Regions from separate parts of the Vibrio rhizosphaerae genome, predicted to be linked through region 1. Evidence: predicted binding sites of a transcription regulator. Region 1 holds the regulator's gene; each other region holds the start of a gene.

What was found. Region 1 encodes CRP, which controls carbon source genes, mostly activating them, when cyclic AMP is high. Its sites were predicted from a motif close to TGTGANNNNNNTCACA; they were not measured.
Region 2: a site for CRP is predicted at 1,278-1,293, ahead of mlc (sugar metabolism global transcriptional regulator Mlc). Genes of this name have one in related genera too.
Region 3: a site for CRP is predicted at 1,805-1,820, ahead of rppH (RNA pyrophosphohydrolase). Genes of this name have one in related genera too.
Region 4: a site for CRP is predicted at 1,325-1,340, ahead of recB (exodeoxyribonuclease V subunit beta). Genes of this name have one in related genera too.

What each region holds. Positions count from the first base shown of each region.
Region 1 is NZ_AP024903.1:356,184-359,401, reverse strand. Features, by position in the region: gene OCV37_RS01550 (phosphoribulokinase) at 1-656, shown strand, start outside; gene crp (cAMP-activated global transcriptional regulator CRP) at 927-1,559, shown strand; gene OCV37_RS01540 (DUF1338 domain-containing protein) at 1,633-2,427, opposite strand; gene astA (arginine N-succinyltransferase) at 2,492-3,218, opposite strand, start outside.
Region 2 is NZ_AP024903.1:2,229,384-2,232,601, forward strand. Features, by position in the region: gene mlc (sugar metabolism global transcriptional regulator Mlc) at 1-1,202, opposite strand, end outside; gene pyk (pyruvate kinase) at 1,465-2,913, shown strand; gene OCV37_RS09520 (patatin-like phospholipase family protein) at 2,960-3,218, opposite strand, start outside.
Region 3 is NZ_AP024903.1:681,009-684,226, reverse strand. Features, by position in the region: gene ptsP (phosphoenolpyruvate--protein phosphotransferase) at 1-1,084, opposite strand, end outside; gene rppH (RNA pyrophosphohydrolase) at 1,087-1,605, opposite strand; gene mutH (DNA mismatch repair endonuclease MutH) at 2,234-2,899, shown strand; gene OCV37_RS03100 (NADP(H)-dependent aldo-keto reductase) at 3,114-3,218, shown strand, end outside.
Region 4 is NZ_AP024903.1:2,641,985-2,645,202, reverse strand. Features, by position in the region: gene recC (exodeoxyribonuclease V subunit gamma) at 1-1,094, shown strand, start outside; gene recB (exodeoxyribonuclease V subunit beta) at 1,446-3,218, shown strand, end outside.

The sequences.
Region 1 (3,218 bases):
AAGCAAATGATTTTCCGGCTTTAGAGGAGTTTTTCCGGGAATATGGCCGTACCGGCACGGGAAAAATTCGCCGTTACCTGCATACATTTGATGAAGCGGTTCCCTATAATCAGATGCCGGGAACATTTACGCCTTGGCAAGATCTCCCCAATGATACCAATGTCCTCTTTTATGAAGGACTTCACGGCGGAGTTGTTGACGGTGAAACCAATGTGTCCCAACATGTTGATTTTCTCATTGGCATGGTGCCGATCGTCAATCTGGAGTGGATTCAAAAATATGTCCGGGATACCCGGGATCGAGGCCATTCCAGAGAAGCAGTAATGGATTCGATCGTTCGCTCCATGGATGATTACTTAAATTACATTACGCCCCAATTTTCCCGGACACACATTAACTTTCAGCGAGTTCCGACCGTCGATACATCGAATCCGCTGAGTGCAAAAGGGATTCCGAGTCTGGATGAAAGTTTTGTCGTCATCCGCTTACTAGGCATCAAAAAAGTTGATTTCCCTTATCTATTGGCAATGATTGATGGCTCTTTTATGTCATGTCATAACACAATTGTTGTTCCTGGCGGAAAAATGAGCTTTGCGATGGAGTTGATTGTCCGTCCGATTCTCCAGCAGTTGATCGAGACGGGAAAAATTGGCTAGACACGAATTGGGCTCTTTAGTTCCTATACCGTGATAATGCGCACGTTTTTGCGTACTAAATCACGGTCATGACACGATTAAAGTCAAGAAATTGTGTAAGAAAAAGGATACTATTTGATACCGAAACAGAAGACAACTTGCAGGCTTTCTCAAGTGCTTTTATGCTAAGTATTCAGTTCCGAGACATGTGTAGTTTAAACGTGTTCAGTTCAAAAGCTTTGCGAAAACATGGAAAGCAGCAAGCATACCCTGCAGAGGAAGAGAGATATTATGGTTCTAGGTAAACCTCAAACCGATCCAACATTAGAGTGGTTTCTTTCACATTGTCACATACATAAATACCCTTCAAAGAGTACGCTGATTCATGCAGGCGAAAAAGCGGAAACGCTTTACTACATCGTGAAGGGATCTGTTGCTGTTCTGATCAAGGATGAAGAAGGAAAAGAAATGATCCTTTCTTATCTCAATCAGGGTGACTTCATCGGTGAACTTGGTTTATTCGAAGAAGGTCAAGAACGGACAGCTTGGGTCAGAGCGAAATCTCCCTGCGAAGTTGCAGAAATTTCCTTCAAAAAATTCCGTCAGTTAATTCAGGTCAACCCAGATATTCTGATGCGTCTGGCAGGACAAATGGCAAGCCGCCTGCAAGTCACTAGCCAAAAAGTTGGTGATCTGGCGTTTCTGGATGTGACTGGTCGTATTGCACAGACGCTGTTAAATCTGGCAAAACAACCCGATGCAATGACGCATCCAGACGGTATGCAAATCAAAATTACTCGTCAGGAGATCGGCCAGATCGTCGGCTGTTCTCGTGAAACCGTTGGCCGCATCTTGAAAATGCTCGAAGAGCAGAACCTTATTTCAGCCCACGGGAAAACCATTGTTGTTTACGGTACAAGATAATTTTTATGCTTGCGCCGACAAAAGAGCCATCCTTGTGATGGCTCTTTTATTTACGACAATAACGCATGACATATCACTGCGCGTTGGTACTCTCAAAGATCTTATCCGCTGAAGCTTCGACAAACCCGGGATATAAGATGCCATTTGCCATCGGATACCGTTTGGCGAATTCATAAAAACCACCGGGAACTAACAACTCGGCTTCATCGAATTCAACCACAACCCGGTCCGCCATAGTCGATGACTGTTCCAGAAATAACTCGGGCGAGCCCTTCACTTCGCCTCCGGATGAATTGATCACAAATCCCTGTTGGTGTAGATAAGCATTCACCTCCGCAACCTGATGAAAACGAGCCAGTTGATTGACGCTCACCGTAAAATGGTTGGCGCCATAACCATGTGCTGCCACCCAAGCGGCGTATTCACTTTCCTCCGCCAACAGATAATACTGCTCGAGTGAAATCGGCCATAAACGCCCACCATAAAGAAAATCAGCATCAGCAACCATTTCGGCTCGGACATGAGAAACCAGACTTCTCACGATCTTTTGCAACGATTCGGAGCAGCGTTCAACTTCTAACTCACTGATGAAGACTTTCGGTAACTGAGAGTCCGGATGTTCAAAGTGCTGCGCCGCTAATTTCTTTTGCTCAAATTGATAGTGCCCTTTCGACACATACCCCAGTCGTACAAAAGGCGCAGCTATCACCTCAAGGTTTATGGGTGACACATTAAATGTTCGTAACGCAATATGATCATTATTCAGCGGCTTCTTATCCTGAAGTAGTTGGTGAATCCGCTGTGCTGATGGGCAAAGTCTGGTTGTATAATCTTGCCATAAGGCGGCAAACAGTGAGTTCGGCGTCATAGCGCCTCCTTCTTTATCAATTATCTTGGGCTATCATCACGTCCTTGTTTCCTGATTCAACGGATTAACGAATCATCAGAAAACGGACCCGATCACCAGACTGAATCAACAGAGCCTGAGCAACTTCAGGCGTGATGATCACAGTCTCAGATTCCGGATGAAAATCGACCTCGGCAATCGTCGCCCGGAAAAATTCAAATGAAGTATTACTGAGTATGACTTTTTGTTGGCTCTGATGTTGCGCCACTTTCACCGTTGCAGAGACAGAATGCCTCACCGATTCAATATGGCGTAAATCACATTCAACCGTCGGGCCCGCATCAAAAATATCGACATAATTACGACAGGTGAAACCTTCCTCTTCCAACAATTTTAAAGCCGGTTTGGTCTTGTCGTGCACCTGCCCTATCACGGCTTGAGCTTCAGGGCTGAGCAGGTTGATATAAATCGGTAATTTGGGCATCAGTTCAGCGATAAAGCCTTTATGGCCCGAGCCGGTCAAATAATCAGCCAAAGAAAAATCGATCGAAAAAAAATGTTCCTGCAACCATTGCCAGAACGGAGAATTCCCCTGCTCATCAGACACCCCTCTCATTTCAGCAATAATTGTCTGAGCAAAGCGTTCCCGGTGTTCCGCCAGCATCAGAAAGCGGCATTTTGACATCAAGCGTCCGTTAAGACCGGCGCGAAATTCAGGCAAAAGAAATAGAGTACAGAGTTCAGAACACCCGGTATAGTTATTCCCCAGTGTCAGTAATTTCACGATTTTGTTGACGCCCAAACGTCGGGAA
Region 2 (3,218 bases), 1.6 Mb from region 1:
GTCATCAATAATGAACCGTCATATAAAGCTTGTTTAATGAGCGCGGCACCGGGCATTGTTGACTGCTTATAAAAACGGGATTCGACAATCTTGACCTGCTCGCGGTAACCCGGATTACATTGCGTTTCGATATAATTGAGCATCGGGGGATAAACAATCGCTTTCGCCTGATTGATCACACCACCGATAAGCACCTTCTCCGGATTAAACATATTGATGACAATGGCAATCGCCTGACCGAGATGCCGACCCAGCCGATCCATAATATCGCACGATAATGGATCCCCTTGCGCTGCGGCAATACAGATGTCCTCAATTGCAATCTCTGCCAAACGGCTCAACGACGATTGTTCACCGTTAGCAATTCTGGACATCGCTTGCTCTCGCAAAGCTTTCGAACTTGTCACCGTTTCCAGACAACCACGATTACCGCAATGGCAGGGTAAACCCAGCGGATCTATCTGAATGTGCCCTAAGTCACCGATGTTGCCATGTTTGCCCTGTAATACGCGGCCATTGACAATGATCCCGGCATTCAAACCATTATGAATGGAAATTAAAACCGAGTTCTCGTCATCCTGAGAATGACCGAACAGTTTTTCTGCCAAAGCCCAAGCCCGGGTATCATTGGCAATAAAGACTGGCAAGCCAGTCACTTGGTAGATCTCTGCGCCTAACGCAAGATTATCAACATGATAATGGGGCATTTGCAGGACGACCCCATTCTCTGCATCGACCAATCCCGGTAAGGTCACGGCAATCGCAGTCACCCGCTCCAGCTGTTGAGTGTAGGTCAGAAAAAATTCTTCAATCTCGTGGAACAGCCGGGCCAATAAGTCATCCTGATCAACTTCATGAATATCAATTTTGGTATCGATCAGCACATCACCGCTTAATTCATGGAGTGCAATTGTCAGATATCCCCGACCTAAACGAATCGAAAGAAATTGCCACCCTTCATTTCTGGTTTGCAGACCGACCGCAGGGCGCCCGCGGCTAATGGCTTCTTGAACGGTTGTTTCATGGATAAGATGGGCATCGATAAGCTCACGTGTAATCTTCGTGATACTTGCCGGAGCAAGTTCACTCTCTTTAGACAGATCAATACGTGAAATAGGACCTTTTTGATCAATCAATTTGTAAACACGACCAGCATTAATTTGCTTGATGTGATCAATATGTCCGGGCTGAGCCGTATACATGATGTGCTCCAGAAATCAACAACCTGCTAATTTTTTTACTTTGCAAAGTAATTGTGAAGCAATTTGATATGCGAGCGTGACAGGCATCACGCATGATCAATCAAGTTTGTGTTGAGAGTCAAATGTTCACACATCAAAAGCCTGCTGAATTCTCGCCATTTTTTTGCAAAAATGTTAAATAGTTGTTCATTCTCCCAACGTATTGAGCGTTCTCAAGTATACTTACACAGCTCAAGCTATGATTTCCAGTCAGGAGTCAATCATGCCCAAAAAAGTACAACGCAGAACTAAAATTGTAACAACCCTCGGCCCCGCCACTGATCGGGATAATAATCTTGAAGCTCTGATCAGCGCAGGTGCCAATGTTGTCCGCCTGAACTTTTCACACGGTACCGCAGATGATCACCGCCTTCGAGCAAGAAAAGTCCGTGAAATTGCCGCCAGACTCGGGCGCAACGTTGCGATACTGGGAGACCTTCAAGGGCCAAAGATTCGGGTATCCACGTTCACACACGGCAAGATCACCCTGAATGTCGGAGATCGATTTACACTGGATGCAGATATGCCTCCCGGCGCGGGTCATCAGGAAGCCGTCGGGATTGATTACAAAAACCTCCCTAATGATGTTCAACCAAACGATATCCTGTTGCTGGATGATGGCCGGGTCCAATTACAAGTGACGCTGGTTAAAGGACAAAAAATCCACACGACCGTGACGGTGGGCGGCCCGTTATCCAACAACAAAGGAATCAACCGTCAGGGCGGTGGCCTTTCCGCTCAGGCCCTCACCGAAAAAGATAAGCAGGATATTCTGCTGGCAGCAGAACTTGATGTGGAGTATCTGGCCGTGTCGTTTCCCAGAAACGGGAAAGATATACAGTATGCTCGCCGTCTGGCACGGGATGCCGGTCTGGAAGCGAAGATCGTCGCTAAAGTTGAGCGTGCAGAAACCGTCGCAAATCAAACCAATATTGATGATATTATTATGGCCTCTGACGTGATCATGGTCGCCCGGGGCGATTTGGGGGTTGAAATCGGTGATCCGGCGTTGGTCGGAGTTCAGAAAAAATTGATTTACCGTGCCAAAGCGCTGAACCGAGTTGTGATTACTGCGACCCAGATGATGGAGTCGATGATTGAAAACCCGATGCCGACCCGGGCCGAAGTGATGGATGTCGCCAATGCCGTCATCGATGGCACCGATGCTGTGATGTTATCCGGAGAGACAGCCGCGGGCAAATACCCGGTTGAAACCGTCAAAGCGATGGCAGAAGTCTGTATTGGTGCAGAAAGTGTGATGGAAGTAAAAACTCAGAGTTATCGGTTAGAGAGCACATTTGTCACCGCAGAAGAAACCGTTGCTATGTCGACAATTTATGCGGCCAACCATATGGATGGTATTCAAGCCATTGTGACGATGACCGAGTCAGGCAGAACAGCATTAATGACTTCACGCCTCAATTCAGAACTGCCTATCTTTGCTCTGTCGAGCAATGAAAAAGCGTTAAACCGCTGTGCGTTGTATCGCGGTGTAATCCCCTGGTATTTTGATAGCCACAAAGAGTCAGCCTATGAAATCGCGCTCGAAGCCCTTTCAGTTCTCAAAGAGAAAAAACAACTGGCATTTGGCGATATTGTGATCATCACTCAGGGCGATGTAATGGGGGTCGAGGGAACCACGAACTGTATGCGTGTGCTCCCTGTCTTTTAGTGAAATAAAAATAAATGGAGATGAAGCCAAAACACTGATTGGGCTGCTATGACTCCAGTAGCCCTGATTTTGACGCTTTCAACGGTTGGCCGCTCAAGGCCTGGGCGACCTCCCAGCTACGAATGAAATTATAGCCGGCTTGCAGCCCTTGCTCATAATCCCATAACAAATCGCTTTTTCTGCTCAGCAAAGTATTAGACCGAAGTGGCTGCTCCGGAGCAATCTGAATCACGAACACATCATCTGGCGGCCGTTTTAAGAATTCAAGGGTCAACGCATATGTCTGATAATGAACCATCAGCATA
Region 3 (3,218 bases), 320 kb from region 1:
GGGACAGAATCGCAGCATGAGAGTTGGCGGCCCCCTCAAGTGAAACAACAGCCAAAAGTTTATCTTTGGGAATACTGGCCAGAACGGAAGCGGTTAGCTCCCTGACCACAAGAATGATCGGCTTTTCCAATGCTAATTCTTGCTGTTCACTGTTGTACAAGAAGTACAGCATTCGTTGCCCGAGCTCTCGAATATCTTGTGCTCTTTCGCGCAGGTAAACATCCGACATTTGAGAAAAGCGTTCAACATAGGCTTCAACCACCTGACGCAAGGCCCAATCCGCTCGGTCACCTTTCTGGATCTGCTCTTTCAGATCCTTACGGAGCATCGGATCATTGAGTAAGTGAGTGAACAGGTCAAAAATAGCCAGCGTATCTTTGTGAATATCCCCATCCAGCTTTTTCCGCATTCGCCGAAAATCACTCAGCGCATTTTCAACGGCTCGGGATAACCATTCTTGTTCTTTTTTGACGTCAAGACTCGAAGCCGGCAATACGCTTTCCAGCTCTGGTTGAGAGTTATCCCACCAGAATTCACCAATCGCAACTCCCGGAGAAACACCAATCCCACGGACAACCGGCTGTTGTTTTGCCAGAGACCATAATCCCTGAGATTGCGAGTGCGCCACCAAAACGGCTAACTGAGCCGACAGTGTTACAATAAATGATTCTTCGATTTCACTAAATTGGCGGGGAGATCGTTGCTGGATAACCAAAACCCCCAGCACCTGCTTGCGGTAAATAATCGGTGCACCGAGAAAACTCTGGTACACCTCTTCACCAAGTTGTTTGAAATATTTGAAATTAGGGTGTTTTGAAGCTTCAGCCAGATTGATCGGTTCAGCTGAACGTTTCACTAACCCGACCAACCCCTCATCAAAACCGATATGTATTTTATTGCCTTTAAATTTCAACCCTTGAGTCGCAATCAGTTCAAGGCGTAACTTTTCTTCATTGGCGAGATAAATTGTGCAGCACTCGGTATTCATGGCCTCACAGGTCTGTTTCACCAGAATGTCAAAAGCCTGATGAACATCTTCAACTTTTGAAACCTGTTCCATAATGTCCCGAAGCTGAGAGAGCATGCTTATCCTCTTTTCCCTTTCCGTTTACCTTTTACTTTCCGTGCTTTAAATGGCATCGCTATCGAGGCAAACTCTTTCATCGCCCGCCGATAAACATCGCGTTTAAATGAAACGACCTGCCTTACCGGATACCAATAACTCACCCAACGCCAACCATCAAATTCAGGGGTTACTCCACGCTGCATGTTGATTTTAGACTCATGACACTCTAAACGCAGAAGAAACCATTTCTGTTTTTGTCCAATACAGACAGGTTGAGAATCCCAGCGTACCAATCGTTTGGGCAATTTATACTTTAACCAATGACGACTGGAACCAATGACCTTCACATCCGTTTTTGTTAAACCAACCTCTTCGTACAACTCTCTGAACATGGCTTGTTCTGGTGTTTCACCATGATCAATGCCGCCCTGAGGGAATTGCCAAGAATGTTGTCCGTATCGTTTCGCCCAGAATACCTGACCATGGTTGTTGCAGATTACAATACCGACATTGAGTCGATAACCATCGCCATCTATCACTGGCAAACCTCTAATAAAATTTAACTTCTCCTGATTTTTTCATAGATCCCCAGATGTAGCAAATATCCATTGACAATAAAAACAAAAATACGACGTGGACTAAATTTGAGATGCCACTGCCGATGAATAACTTATTAACACAAGATGACAAATTTGGCTGATCTTATTCACCTTTTCTGTGAGTAACTATGTGAAAAAGTGATAGATTACTCACAATAATTCGATGTTCTTCTCATAACAAACTTTTCAACAACACGAGATAAAATCCAACTAGACCTTACTTATCAATCAATTAGTTCAACAGCCACGACTCGGATGATCATCATTTGATTCATCAGGATCAATCCCGGAATCACATTGCACAAAGATCAACCACTGTCATTTTTATCCACACCACAACAACGATTTCACTAAAAAAATCATAGAAAACCGGTAAAAAAGCCTGTATATCCATCCATATAGAGAAGTAACACATCGTTATACACAAGCGTCCTGTGGATAAGCTGAGGAAATCATCACAGAGTAGCTCTTTGAGACAAACCATGACGACCTCTCATTTCATCTGTTAAACTAGTGCTCGTTACATCCTAAACTGTTGCCCTTCGACTGCGAATATCTGAAAGATCTTATGAGACCAGAACCACAGACAGAAAGAGAATTACTTGAAAGAGCTTGGGAGATAGCCGGATTCAGTTTTGCTGAACTTGCAGCCACTGCCGGGATGAAAGTGCCTCTGGATCTGAAAAAGGATAAAGGTTGGGTCGGTCAACTTCTCGAATGGCACTTGGGTGCAACGGCAGGCAGCAAACCCCAACAGGATTTTGAAAAACTGGGCATTGAGCTAAAAAGTATTCCTGTTAGTGCTGTCGGCAAACCACTTGAAACAACATTTGTCTCCGTGGCACCGTTAACAGGTGTGCAGGGGCTGACCTGGGAAAACAGTCATGTCAGGAACAAACTGTCGCGCGTTCTCTGGATCCCGGTAGAAGGAGAACGAGAGATTCCCATCGCTGACAGAAAAGTCGGTGCCCCCCTGCTATGGAGCCCTTCACCGCAACAAGAAGTACAACTCAAAAATGACTGGGAAGAACTGATGGAATTCATCGTGTTAGGCCAGATAGAACAAGTCACCGCCAGACATGGAGAGATCCTTCAATTACGACCCAAGGCGGCCAACGGTCGCGTCAAAACCGAAGCTTATGGCTATAACGGAAAAAGAATCCGCACACGCCCACGCGGATTTTATCTGCGCACTCAATTTACCGCACAGATTCTCGCCCATCATTTCATATAAACGCATCAGTCAAAACTGCACCACAACCGATATCGTTCTAGCCTTGATGATTGCAGGTTTTGATCACCAAACCTTGACTATTAATTTCTATTTCCTTTTCGGTAGGCACTTCGCTTATAGTGAAAGGCGAAGCATATATACGCGCGTTCAAACCTAATGAAAATTGCAGTCGGATCTGCTAGATAATTGGTTCTCTAACAAGAAAGGAAGTCATATGCATTATACAAAGCTGCCTCACTCAACATTAGAAGTCAGTAAAATCTGCCTTGGTACCATGACCTTCGGTCAACAAAATACATGTGATGATGCTTGCAGCCAA
Region 4 (3,218 bases), 1.2 Mb from region 1:
CACACGGTAGTTATGCCAGAGAGTGGCTCCCCGCCGCTACGGGGACCATATTACCGGCACCGACGAGCGAAGCATCACCATTACCTGACTTTTTTGCGGATGTGACATTTCCTCTGGAACTGGACTTTGTTGAACTACAGCGTTTCTGGCGTTTACCGGTTCAATATTTTTTCAATCGTCGGTTACGTGTCTGGTTCGAAAATGAGTTGGTGGCATTACAGGATGAAGAGCCATTTTCACTCAATGGTCTGGCACGTTATCAACTGCTGGATGAATTAGTCGCAGTCCTGCTGGAAGCGCGTCGTCGCCCAGAGCAGACGCGAGGTTCAGATTTGGCGGCATCCCGGTCTGAAATACAACCGGTTGAGCATTTTATTCAAGCAAAACGGGCACAAGGACAACTGCCTGTCGGCGCTTTCGGGGAACTTGAATTCCGGGAGCACTATGAGCAGGCGCTGGCGCTGACCGACGTTATTGATTATCTGTGTCAGCAGCCAAAACCCGACTGTGAGTTGAATCTCACGACCACGGTTTTAGGCGCTGAACGCCCCATCCAATTGCTTGGCTGGGTAACCCGTTATTTTCAATCCGGTCTGGTTCGTTACCGGGTAGGGCGCATCCGGGCGCAGGATTATTTATCGGCGTGGCTGGATCATCTCGCGGTAGCGGCTATGGGAGAAACCTGTCCGACCCATCTGATCGGTTATGAGCGCAAGAATGGCGTTCAGCATCTTTATTATCCGGCAATAGACCGCCAACAAGCCCAAACCTATCTGGATGCGTTCGTGCGTTTTTACGTTGAGGGCATGAATCATCCGTTACCTTATTTTCCGCAAGTGGCGTTAGCCGGGATTGAAGCCAATTTCAATCGCCAGCGTGAGTGGCATGAAGATAAAGAAAAAACCGCGAAAAAAATGCAAGAAGCTTTCATCGGGAATGATTTTAGTGCGGTTGGTGGTGAAGGCCAAAATGCGTATATTGCCCGTATCTGGCCGCAGTGGTCTGAAGCGTTAAGTCAGACGGCGTATGCTTACGCCGAACAGGTTTTACTGCCCCCGATGCTTTGGGTCAAAGAATATACGGATGAATCGTAACATTCAGACGACCAGCTAAAATGCGAAACCGGAAATGGATGTACTGAGGGAAAGAGATAAAAGGCAAACAGAGGAAAGTGGTGGCCGCCAGAAAATCGTTATTTTGTGTAGGGTGTTTGCTGTACGGCCACGGGTCAGAGGGACCACAATTCGGTGAGTCGGACATTTCATTCAACTGAGAATGTTGTTCAACTTGGAGCGAGATGTTAATGATGAAAGGGTTAGTTATCCGTGAGTCAGATCTCACTCCTTGTCAGGCAGAACAGGCGTGAATCGATTTATGTCAATTCTATTGCTTAGATCACACTCCACCATGTTGAATCAATCGTTAACCTGGAGAAAAAGACCGGTATGAGTCACACAACATCTGATGTCATGATCCCGCTGGAACCGATGCGATTTCCGTTGCATGGGATGCGTTTGATTGAAGCATCAGCGGGCACCGGAAAAACATTTACGATTGCCGGGCTTTACTTGCGTCTGCTGTTGGGACATGGCGATACACAAAATCGCCATGCAACCCCCTTGCGGGTCGATCAGATTTTAGTCGTGACTTTTACCGAGGCGGCCACTGCGGAGTTGAAAGGACGGATTCGGGCCCGGATTCATGAAGCCCGGCTGGCATTTGCCCGCCATCATAGTGATGACCCGCTGTTGCAATCATTTCTCGATGAAACGCCGGATCATGCGGAGGCCGCCGATATTTTGCTTCAGGCTGAGCGAGAGATGGATACGATGGCGGTTTATACCATTCACGGATTCTGTCAGCGGATGTTAGTCCAGAATGCGTTTGAATCGGGCAGCCGTTTTCACCATGAGTTTATTACCGATGAAAGCCGTCTCAAAGCACAAGTGGTGGCCGATTACTGGCGACGCCAGTTTTATCCGCTGTCGGTTGAGCTGGCTGCTGAAGTCCGTCAGTTATGGCCGACACCCAATGCTTTGCTCGCACAAATTGGCCCTTATCTGAGCGGTCAGGCACCATCACTTTCTGTCAGTGCGATGGATGCCAGCCTTGAGCAACTGCACCAAGGTAACTTGCAACGTATCGTTGAGATGAAGGCACAGTGGCGACAGCATCAGTCTGATGTTGACGCGTGTATTGCCCAATCCGATGTCAATAAGCGTGTGTATACCAAAAAATCTCGGCCACAGTGGATTGAGCAAGTATCCCAATGGGCTGAAACGGAGACGCATAGTTACTGGGTTCCCGAACAATTGGTGCGTTTTTCACAACAAGTGTTGAATGAGAAAACCCCAACCGGGACCCCGCCGACACATCCTTTATTTCAGCTCATCGATGATTTTCTTGCGACCCCCGTTTCGATTGAAGCACCGTTGAAAGCCCATGCGATTGAAACCTGTCGGCATTTATTGGCGAAAGCAAAGTCTGAACAGCAGTGGTTATCGTTTGATGATTTATTGTCTCAGCTTTCATCCGCTTTGGATCTGGATAGTACCGGTCAGTTAGCGCAGCGGATTCGCACATTATACCCCGTCGCGATGATTGATGAGTTTCAGGATACCGATCCGCTGCAATACCATATTTTCAGCCACATTTACGCCTCGCATCCTGCGTGTGGTTTGTTGATGATCGGTGACCCGAAACAGGCGATTTATGCATTCCGCGGGGCAGATATTTTCACCTACATCAAAGCGCGTCGTCAGGTCAGTTCCCATTTTACTTTGGCGACTAACTGGCGGTCCGGGCAGGCGATGATCGATGCGGTCAATCGGTTGTTTGCTTCATCCGAGAGTCCTTTTCTCCATGATGCGGATATTCCGTTTATTCAGGTCACAGCCCCTCCCGAGGCACAACAACGTCAGTGGCAACTGTATCAGCAAGTACAACCCGCCATGACTTATTGGTGGCCGGAGGATATTGCACCCGATGCGGTCATAACCAAAGGTGAATACGAGCAAGTTATGGCAAATGCGACCGCAGCTCAAATCCAGACGATTCTACAGGCTGCGCAGGATGGCGAAGGGGTTCTCTGTTCCGGTAAAGGACAGAAAAGCATTCAGGCCGGACACATTGCCGTACTGGTTCGGACCGGACGTGAAGGTCAGCTCATCAAAGAAGCGCTGGCACGTCAGGACATTGCCAGTGTCTACTTGTCTAAC